3 regions of the Embleya australiensis genome follow, and region 3 is predicted to be linked to each of the others. Evidence: riboswitches for the same ligand, from Rfam matches in the RefSeq annotation. Region 3 holds a riboswitch; each other region holds the start of a gene.

Region 1 (3,483 bases), on a different replicon from region 3:
CCCCGACGCCCCGAACCCTGGCGCCTGAAGCTCCGGCACCCAACCCCGGCGCCTGAAGCCCCGGCGCCCGAAGCCCCGGCGCCCGAAGCCTCGACGCCCGAAGCCTCGACGCCCGAACCCCGACGCCCCGAACCCTGGCGCCTGAAGCTCCGGCACCCGAACCCGCGCGCCTGAAGCTCCTCCGGTACCCGAACCCCCGCGCCGGAAGCCCCGGCACCCGAACCCCCGCGCCGGAATCGTCCTACGTCCCGGGACTGCCACCCACCCGCCCCGCGTGCCCCCCGCCCCCGGCCTGCCGCTCGCCCCGCGTCCACCCGCCCCGCGTCGGCCTAGCCCCCCTTCCAGGCCCGCCCGGCCGCTTGCCCCGCGCCCGCGCCCCGCCCGCCGCGCCCGCCCCACCCCCGCGCCCGCCCACCCCACCCCCGCGCCCGCGCGGCCCGCACGCGCGAACGGCGGGCATCCCCCGAAGGGGACGCCCGCCGTTCGGCGCGGGAGTGCGGTGGATCAGACGTTCACGCCGTGGCTGCGCAGCCACGTCATCGGGTTGACCGCGGAGCCGTAGTTCGGCGTGGTGCGGACCTCGAAGTGCAGGTGCGGGCCGGTGACGTTGCCGGTCGCGCCGGAGAGCGCGATCTTCTGGCCGGTCTGCACCTTCATCCCGGCCTTGACCGAGATCGAGGACAGGTGCGCGTACTGGGTGTACTTGCCGTCCGCGTGCCGGATCACGACCTCGTTGCCGTACGCGCCGCCCCAGCCGGCCGAGACGACCGTGCCGGAGGTGACCGCGCGCACCGTGGTGCCGGTCGAGACGGCGAAGTCCTGGCCGGTGTGATGGCCGCTGGACCAGCGCGACCCGCCCGAGCCGAAGCTCGCGGTCAGGGTGGCGCCGGAGACCGGGGCGACATACGAACCGGAGGCCTGCTCGGAGCCCTTGGCCGGGGAGTCGGCCTTGGTGCTCTCGGTCTTGACCGTGGTCTTCGGCGCGGCGGCCGGCTTGACCTCGGTCTTGGCCTCGGCCTTGGGCGTCTCCGCCTTCGGCGCCTCGGCCTTGGGCTCGGTCTTGGTTTCGGTCTTGGTCTCGGCGGCCGGCGCGGCCTTGCCGTCGACCGTGAGCTGCTGGCCCGGGAAGATCAGGTCCGGGTTCTCGCCGACCACGCTCTTGTTGGCCTCGTACAGCTTCGGCCAACCGCCGGGCACGTTCCTGGCGTTCGCGATCTGCGACAGCGTGTCGCCGGCGACCACGACGTAGGAGCCGCCCGCCGCGTCCGTCTTGGCGGTCGTCTCGGCCTTGGGCGCCTCGGACTTGGGAGTCTCGTCCTTGGGCGCCTCGGTCTTCGGCGCCTCGCTCTTGACCTCGATCTTCGGCTTGGCGGTCTCGGTCTTCGGCGCCGGCTTGGCGCTCTCCGTCTTCGGGGCCGTCTTCGGCGCGGTCTTGCCGCCCGCCGAGCCCGTGTCGAGGTCCGGAGCGGCACCGCCGCGGGTCAGGCCCGCCTTGACCGAGCAGACCGGCCAGGCGCCGGGGCCCTGGCTCTTGAGCACCTTCTCGGCGATCGCGATCTGCTGGCTCTTGGTCGCCTGGTCGGCGCGCGCGGCGTACTGCGAGCCGCCGAACTCGTTCCAGGTGCTCTGGGTGAACTGGAGGCCGCCGTAGAAGCCATTACCGGTGTTGATCTTCCAGTTGCCCGTGCTCTCGCACTGGGCGACCTTGTCCCAGGTGCTCACGGACGCGGCCTGAGCCGTGCCCGCCCCGATGATCGGCATGGCGACGCCGACACCGGCGACGCCGGCCGCGGCGATCAGACGCGTGGTCCTGCTGGTGCTGCGACGGCGATGACGCCCGGTTCCGGACAGCATGGCTGGATCCTCTCCCACGCCTACGAGGTGAGCTGTCGGATTCGGGCCGGAGATCGATAGCCCGGTCACGTTCCGAAGAACGTGGCTTCACCCCAAGCCGTTCACGGCCGCCGACCGTCTCGATCGGTGCCGTGCGCGGCGGTTCACCTGTGGTTCCCCCGCTCCTGTCGTGTGGTGCTCGTCAGCCTCCCGAACGGCCGGCGACAGGATTCGGCGTACCGGCGATCGGGGTCCGTGTGGGATACGGACGGATCGAACGCTAAGCAGGCCCCGCCGAAGATCACAAGTCTGTGTCGGATAGAAGCCGATTATCCGTTTTGCGGTTGAGCGCAATGTAGATGATCCCTTACGGAAAGGACCGTAGTTGGCGTTCCGTGGTGGATTCGGCCGGATCGGGTGACAGAGAACCTTGATCGAGCCTCGTATGGATCACCCGCGAATGATCACCGAAGTCCCGTTCGTCACAGGCGCATCGCGCGTCTCGGGTCCGGAATGGCGCCGTTACCCATCGCCGCACCCGTCCGCACCCGCAGCCGGAGTGATTCGGCCCACAGGACAAAAGCCCCAAGTCCGATTCATCCCGGCGCACTTCACTCCACGCGCTCCCCGCGACGCCGACCGGACAGCCGGCGTCGCATCGAGGCGTTCGGAGCACACGAAGGCGCTCGGGGTGATTCGGGAGCACAGGACGCGCGGCACACGTTCGGCCGGCCCGGCGCTCACCCCGTGGCGCGTCCCGCGCCCGTCACCCGCGCCGCGCCTGCCACCCCGCCCACGCGCTCTCCACCATGTCGGAGACGTCCAGGCGGGCCTTCCAGCCCAGTTCGGCCGCGATCCGCTCGGCGCTCGCGACCACCCGGGCCGGGTCGCCGGCGCGCCGGGGCAGCGTCTGGGGCGCGAACTCGCGCAAACCGGTGACCTCGCGGATGAGTTCGACCATCTCGCGGACCGAGGTACCCCGACCGCGGCCGACGTTGAGCACCAGGCGCGTGTCCGGGTCGGCGGCGAGCCGGCGGGCGGCGGCCACGTGCGCCTCGGCCAGGTCCACCACGTGGATGAAGTCGCGCACACAGGTGCCGTCGGGGGTGGCGTAGTCGTCCCCGTAGATCACCGGCGCCCGGTCGGCCGTCAACTTCTCCAGCACCATCGGCACGAGGTTGGACACGCCCGCGTCCGCGAGCTCCGGCGCGCCGGCGCCCGCGACGTTGAAGTAGCGCAGCGAGGCGTAGGAGATCCCGTGCGCCCGCGCGGTGGCCCGGATCAGCCACTCGCCGACCAGCTTGCTCTCGCCGTACGGGTTGATCGGCAGACACGGGGTGTCCTCGTCGACCAGGTCCACGTCGGGCATGCCGTAGACGGCGGCGCTGGAGGAGAACACGATCCGGGGCACCTCGGCCGCGACCATCGCCGCGAGCAGCGTGCGCAGGCCCTCCACGTTCTCCTCGTAGTAATAGAGGGGACGCGCGACCGACTCGGGCACCTGCTTCTTCGCCGCGATGTGCACCACGCCGTCGACCCGGTGCGTCCGGAACGTCTCGTCGAGGAGTGCCCGATCCAGGACCGACCCGACGATCAGCGGCACCCCGTCGGGCACCCGCTTCCGCTCGCCCGAGGAGAAGTCGTCGACGA
Region 2 (3,483 bases), on a different replicon from region 3:
GGTCGGTTCTTCGGACGAACCCGGTTCCCTCTTGTAACCGACCCCATCCTTCGGCAGCATCGACTTCCATGGAAGAAGGCACTTCGAAGGAACCGACCCCCTGCCCGAGTAACCAGGAGGACTACGACGCCCTCCAGTGGGACGTGCGCGAGGGGTGCGAGGTCCGGCAGATCCTCGACCGGGTCGCGGACAAGTGGTCGCTTCTGGTGATCGCGATCCTGGAGAGCCGTACGTTGCGCTTCACCGAGTTGCGGCGGGAGATCGACGGGATCAGCCAGCGCATGCTCACCGTGACGCTGCGCCAGCTCGAACGCGACGGCCTGGTGCGCCGCACGGTGTATCCGGTCGTGCCGCCTCGGGTGGACTACGCGCTCACCCCGATGGGGACCACGCTGCACACGACGATCCGTTCGCTGGTCACCTGGACCGAGGAACATCAGGAACGCATCGCCGAGGCGCGGGCGGAGTACGACGCGCGTGCGGGAGCGGAAGGCGACCTGGCGGTGGCGGCGGGGCGGTCGGTGTCGGGGTAGGCCGGGGTAGGCCGGGGTAGTGGGCGCGGCGCCGGCCCGGGGGCGATTTTCGAATCCGGGTTCGGGGTCTGCCCACACCTGTTCGGTGTCGCTCGATGTCGCGTATTCGCCTCGGCTCGGCCGGACCGGTGAATGTCCGGTTCGAAAAGGACGGGCAAGCCGGGCGAAACAGCGGAGCCTCGGAGGTGGTATCCCCGCGGTCGGCCCATTTCGCGGATGCGACGACGTTTGTGGAGGTCGGACGGCGGATCCTTGCCGCCAATCGTTGCCAAATCAGCCCAAGATCGACTTTCGGGATTCCGAGTGCTTTTCCTGTGATACGACGACCGGTGAAACGGAACTCTTGGCAAAGATTTGGTAATGTAGAGACTCGGAGTGAGGGTCGTGACACGCCTGTGACTATCGTTCTGCGATAGGCGAGCGGCTCCACGTCGGCCACCCGGTCGACACGTTCGCCTCCGCCGAATTCGGTGACGGGTTTCGGTGACGGTGGGCAACCACGGTCGCCGCGACATGAAGCCGGAACCGGGGACCCTCGCAGTCCCTGGGGTGAATCGGTGCTTCGGCACCGTAGGGCGCCTTCTTCCGCCCGAACCCGTCAGCTAACCCGGTAGGCGGCCGAGGAAGGAGACCGCCGCCAGTGGCGTCCCAGCGTCGATCCGGGCAGCACCGCAAGCCCAAGCCCCGCACCGCCATGCGTACCGCCGCGACCGTGGTCACGGCCGCCGCGACGATGACCGGTGTGATGACCTTCGCCGGCACCGCGAGCGCGGACCCCGCGCAGTCGTTCCAGCAGACCAAGGACCGCGTCAACCAGCTGCACAGCGAGGCGATCAAGGCCACCGAAGCCGCCAACGGCGTCGACGAGCAGATCACCAAGCAGCAGGGCACCGCGAACCAGACCCAGGCCCGGATCACCGAGGAACAGGCCGCGCTCAACACGCTGCGCGACCAGATCGGTGTCCTGGCGGCCAACCAGTACCGCAGCGGCGGCCTCCCGCCGTCCCTCTCGCTCGCGCTCAGCGGCGACCCCGAGGGTTACCTGCAGAAGTCGCAGATGTTGTCCCAGCTCGACGGCCAGCAGGCCGCGAAGCTGAAGCAGATCGCGGCGCAGGCCCGAGTTCTCCAGCAGGACCGCACCGAGGCCTCCTCGCAGCTCGCGGAACTGGAGAAGCTGCGCACCGAGCTGAACCGGCACAAGGGCGAGATCCAGAACAAGCTCACCGAGGCGCAGCGCCTGCTGAACACGCTCACCGCGCAGCAGCAGAAGGAAGTCCTCGACTCGAACGAGCACAAGAACGACGCCGGTTCGCGCACCGAGACCGACCGCAGCTCGCGCGACAAGACGGACCCGCCGCCGACGACGGGCAAGGACGTCCCCGTGTCCGGCCGGGCGGCGGCCGCGATCGCGTTCGCGCGCGCCCAGATCGGCAAGCCGTACGCGCCGCGAGGCGTGGGCCCCGACTCGTACGACTGCTCGGGCCTGACCCAGGCCTCGTGGCGAGCGGCCAACGTCTCGCTCAGCCGCACCACGTGGACCCAGGTCAACGACGGCCCGCGGATCTCCAAGGACGCGCTCAAGCCGGGCGACCTGGTGTTCTACTTCTCGGACAACTCGCACGTGGGCATGTACATCGGCAACGGCAAGATCATCCACGCCCCCCGCCCCGGCAAGAACGTAACCGAGGCCCCTCTGGACTCCATGCCGTTCTACGCGGCCGTCCGCCCGGGCTAGACCGAACGACCGCGCGCGAGCACGCGCGCGTTCACGGCGATCGGTCCAGGGAAGCGCGGCACCCAACTCCCGGACCGATCGCCGTCGTCGTTGCCGCCGGTGCTTCGGGGCACGCGGGATCTCGGGTTGCCCTGCCCTGCCCTGCCCTGCCCTGCCTTGCCTTGCCTTGGCGAAGGTTCCGGGAACCGGGGTAGGCGTGTGGACCATGGGTCGTATATCGGTGGGCACTTGTTCGTGGACCGACTCCGCCTTGGTCTCCAGTGGTTGGTATCCGGCCGAATGCCGGGACGCGGAACACCGACTTCGGTACTACGCACGGCAGTTCCCGGTGGTCGAGGTGGACGCGACCTACTACGCGTTGCCCAGCACCCGCAACAGTCTGCTGTGGGTGGACCGTACGCCTGACGGATTCACCTTCGACGTCAAGGCGTTCTCGCTGCTCACCGGGCATCCCACCAGGCCGGGTTCGCTGCCGGCGGAGCTGCGGTCCCTGCTGCCGCCACGGGTGCGCCCGGGTGCTGTCGACGATCGTTTGTCGGACGAGGTCTGGCAACGGTTCAGCGGGGCGCTGCTGCCGTTGCGCGAGGCAGGACGTCTCGGCACGTTGCTCTTTCAGTTCCCGCCGTCCTTGGCGCCTGGTGTGGCCGCCACACGCTTCCTTCGCGACTGCGTCGAGCGGGCCCAAGGGTGGCCGCTCGCCGTCGAGTTCCGGCATCCGCTCTGGTGGCAGGACGAACATCGCGCCGCGACGACGGCTCTCCTCGAACGCCTCGGTGTCGCCGCGGTGGCGGTCGACACGGCGCAGTCGCTGCCCACGTCCATCCCCCCGGTTGCCGTGGCCACCACGTCCGAACTGGCGGTGGTTCGTTTCCACGGCCGCAACCGGGCCTGGGGAAGCGGCTCGAAGGAAGAACGGTTCCGCCACACCTATACGAGCGCGGAACTGGCCGAGTGGGTGCCCCGAGTGCGCATGCTGGCCGAAACCGTCGACCGGATACACGTGTTGTTCAACAATTGTTGTGCCGACGCAGCCGCCCGGGCAGCCGAAACAATGCGCGGCCTGCTCGACGGGTAGGGACCCGGACCGTGTCGTCGAACGGCGACGAGTCCGGCCGGCCCGGCCGATCGACCGGCCGACCACGGACGGTAACGATATGGTAATCACCGAGGCCCGACGAGAGGGTGGCCGGCAGCCATGTGCGTCCATTTTGCACA
Region 3 (3,483 bases):
TTCGCTGACACCGGCTGCTTCGACCGACTGACAGAATCGGCACATGGCCGGACCGCGTGCGCGGGCACGACTTCGCTGGACGGGGTCGGCCGCAGAGACACTGATCTTCCTGTCCAGTGTCGCGTTCCTGAGCAGCACCGCCCGGTGGGCGCTGATCGTGTGGGTCGTCGTCGGGTCGCTCTACATCGCCGGCGGGTTCGCGGCCGTTTGGCGGGGACAACCCGTCGAGGCCGGCGCGGTCACGGAGCTGCGCGCTCTGGCCCGGTGGTCGTGGATCGCGCCGCTGCTCGCGGGGACGACCGGCGCCGTGTCGGCGGTGACGGCTCTGCTTGCGAAGGACCAGGTCGTCGGCGGTCATCGTGATCTCGGACTGACGGTCGCCGCTTCGCTCGGAGTGATCCTGTCGTGGGCGCTGATGCAGGTCGGCTTCGCGCAGATCTACCTCGTCATCGACGTCACCGGCGGGCACGGCGACCTTCGGTTCCCCGAGGGCACGACGCCGTCGTTCCTGAGTTTCGCGTACTTCTCGTTCACGCTCGCCACGTCGTTCGCGACCAGCGATGTCGAAGTCGTCGGTGTGCGGATGCGGCGGATCGTGCTCGTTCACACCGTCATCGCCTACTTCTACAACGCGCTGGTGGTCGCCGTCGCGTTCCAGGTGCTTCAGGGGCTCGTCAGCCCGTGAGACGCGATTCTCGCGCGACCGGTACCGCCACCGTCCCGGCCGCGGCCGGACCCATCCGGTCGGCATCGGGATGGTCGGACCAGGCGCCAAGCCTGCCCGGTCCCGGTGCGATACCCGCGCCCGCGAATCGGGCTGCCGGTGCGGGACAGCCGCTGCCCGAGTCGGTTCGGCTGACGCTCAGTGGATGAGGACCCCGGCGGGCGCCGCCCGACACGATCACCCGCAGTTCATGTACGGGCAAATCACCCCATTCGGGGCGGGTCAGACCGAAGCGCTCCACCGCGCCACCCGGTTCGAACGGAGCCATCCCGCCGAGTGCCCACACCACAACACGCACGCCCTTCGCCCTCGCCGCCTCCCATAAACGGGCAGGTCGAGCCCCATTTCGACCCGTTTTCCACCGTCCCGAGACTGTCGTTTTCGACAAACCCCGTGGCGCACGTCACATCCCGCGTACCGATTGTCAGAAACTCGCACGCACCGTGAACCGAGTTTCCACGATTCTGACTCCCTGCAATTCCCGCATCACTCTCCGCTCAAGGTCCCGGGCACAATGCGTGGACGCTTCGGGACTTTCGGTCCCGGAATTCCACCCTTCCGACCCGAATCTTCGGTTTCGGCGAAACGTGATGTTTGGATCCGAGTCGGGTGTATGCGTAGCTTGGTGCTTCGCCGCACCGGTCCGGTGTTCGGCGGAATGTGTCTCCCGGTTCGCCGAATCCTGCCGCCGGAGAGGCCACGGTACGAAACCCGAAAGGCAGGAGCGGGGGAACCAAGTGGAATGCCGTCCCGGGCGTCCGCATGTCGCGGACGTTCGATAACGACGGCTTGGGGTGAAGCCGTGCCCGCCTCCTCGATACCCGAGGAGTCGACGCCGGCCGGGCGAGACTCTCCAGCCCGAATCCGACAGCTCACTTCGTAGGCGTGGGAGAAGGAAAAATCTTCGTGCAGTCGTTCATCACCCCTGCCCGCAAGCCCAAGAACGCGCGCCTCGCGCTCACCCTCGGCATGGCCGGCGCCATCGTCGCCGCCCCGCTGATCACCGGCTTCGCCACCTCCGCCACCGCCGCCCCGGTCTCCGTCTGGGACAAGGTCGCCATGGGCGAGAGCTCGGGCAACTGGCACATCAACACCGGCAACGGTTTCTACGGTGGCCTGCAGTTCACGCAGAGCACCTGGAACGAGTTCGGCGGTCAGCAGTACGCCCCGCGTGCGGACCTGGCCACCAAGGACCAGCAGATCGCCATCGCGGAGAAGGTCCTCGCCGTACAGGGCCCCGGCGCGTGGCCGAACACCTCGGGCCCCGCGGGCCTGACCCGTGGCGGCGCCGCTCCGGCCGTCTCCCCCAACGCCAAGTCGGGCTCGACCAAGGCCACCGTCAAGGTCGCCCCGAAGGTCGCCGAGAAGCCGGTCGAGTCCGCGCCGGCCCCGAAGGCCCCGAAGATCGAGGTCGTCCCGGCCGCCGAGACCACGGCCACGACCACCACCTACTCCGTGGTCAAGGGCGACACCCTGTCCAAGATCGCCGCGGCCAAGGACGTCGAGGGCGGCTGGCACAAGCTGTACGCCGACAACAAGTCCGTCATCGGCGGCAACCCGAACCTGATCCTGGTCGGCCAGAAGCTCTCGCTCTCCGGCAAGGCCGCGGCCGCCACGAAGACCGAGGCCAAGGTCGAGACCAAGACCGAGGCCCAGGTCGAGACCAAGACCGAGGCCAAGCCCTCCGTGTCGGTCAAGGTCGCGCCGAAGCCCGTGACCAAGGAGAAGGCCCCCGTTGTGGCCAAGGACTCCTCGGCCAAGGCCGGCAGCACCGCCGTCAACTCCTCCGGCTACGTCGCTCCGGTGAACGGCGCGCTGGGAACCGCGTTCGGCACCGGTGGCTCCATGTGGTCCAGCGGCAGCCACACCGGCCAGGACTTCGTGGTCGGCACCGGCACCTCGGTCAAGGCCATCACCTCGGGCACCGTGGTCAGCGCCGGCAACGGTGGTGCCTACGGCAACGAGGTCGTCATCAAGCACGCGGACGGCAAGTACTCGCAGTACGCCCACCTGTCCAGCATCGGCGTCCGCGCCGGCCAGACGGTGAGCACCGGTCAGCAGATCGGCCTCTCGGGCGCGACCGGCAACGTGACCGGCCCGCACCTGCACTTCGAGATCCGCACCACCCCGAACTACGGCAGCGGCATCAACCCCGTCACCTACCTGCGCGCGCACGGCGTCAACCTCTGATCCGAGCACAACCGGGAAGTTCCAGGGCCGGGCCCGTCGACCACGCGTCGACGGGCCCGGCCCTGTTCCATGCCCGCCGCGCGGACGGTGCCGGCCGGATGGGCACCGTCCGCCGAAGCGGCCGTATCCGCCACGCACCGAGCGAGCGGCGCTTCCCCGGCGTCAGCCCCGCGCGGGGTAGCGCTTCGGCAGCGGCAGCCCCCGCGCCGCCATCAACTCCCGCAACCGGTCCGGATAATCGGTGATCAGCCCGTCCACGCCGTCGTCCATCAGCTTCGCCATGGTGGCCGGGTCGTCGATCGTCCACGGCACCACCTTGATGCCCAGTCGGTGTGCCTCGTCGACCATCGCCCGCGTCACGTAGGGACGGTAGTTCGGATCGCCCACCTTGCCGTCCTGCGGGAAGCCGTGCACCGGGGAGAACGAGGTCGCGCCGAACGACTCGATCGCCCGCAGCGGGTCGCCGCCGAAGTCGTCGATGTCCAGACCGCCCAGCCAGGGCGAGGCGCCGGGCTTGCCGACTTGGAGGAAGTCGTAGTTGGTCAACGCGACCAGCGGCAGCCGGGGTT

The links. A riboswitch is a leader RNA that binds a small molecule or an ion and turns the genes downstream of it on or off. The one in region 3 is predicted to bind cyclic di-AMP.
Region 1: another riboswitch for cyclic di-AMP. It lies ahead of ACMXN5_RS17920 (transglycosylase family protein); the one in region 3 lies ahead of ACMXN5_RS38555 (transglycosylase family protein).
Region 2: another riboswitch for cyclic di-AMP. It lies ahead of ACMXN5_RS17610 (C40 family peptidase); the one in region 3 lies ahead of ACMXN5_RS38555 (transglycosylase family protein).

What each region holds. Positions count from the first base shown of each region.
Region 1 covers NZ_CP182422.1:4,148,484-4,151,966, forward strand. The annotation lists gene ACMXN5_RS17920 (transglycosylase family protein) at 505-1,854, opposite strand; cyclic di-AMP (ydaO/yuaA leader) riboswitch at 1,857-2,041, opposite strand; gene galE (UDP-glucose 4-epimerase GalE) at 2,600-3,483, opposite strand, start outside.
Region 2 covers NZ_CP182422.1:4,077,542-4,081,024, forward strand. The annotation lists gene ACMXN5_RS17605 (winged helix-turn-helix transcriptional regulator) at 69-533, shown strand; cyclic di-AMP (ydaO/yuaA leader) riboswitch at 1,028-1,165, shown strand; gene ACMXN5_RS17610 (C40 family peptidase) at 1,174-2,268, shown strand; gene ACMXN5_RS17615 (DUF72 domain-containing protein) at 2,474-3,343, shown strand.
Region 3 covers NZ_CP182423.1:1,896,534-1,900,016, forward strand. The annotation lists gene ACMXN5_RS38550 (DUF1345 domain-containing protein) at 44-685, shown strand; cyclic di-AMP (ydaO/yuaA leader) riboswitch at 1,424-1,625, shown strand; gene ACMXN5_RS38555 (transglycosylase family protein) at 1,694-2,914, shown strand; gene ACMXN5_RS38560 (glycerophosphodiester phosphodiesterase family protein) at 3,077-3,483, opposite strand, start outside.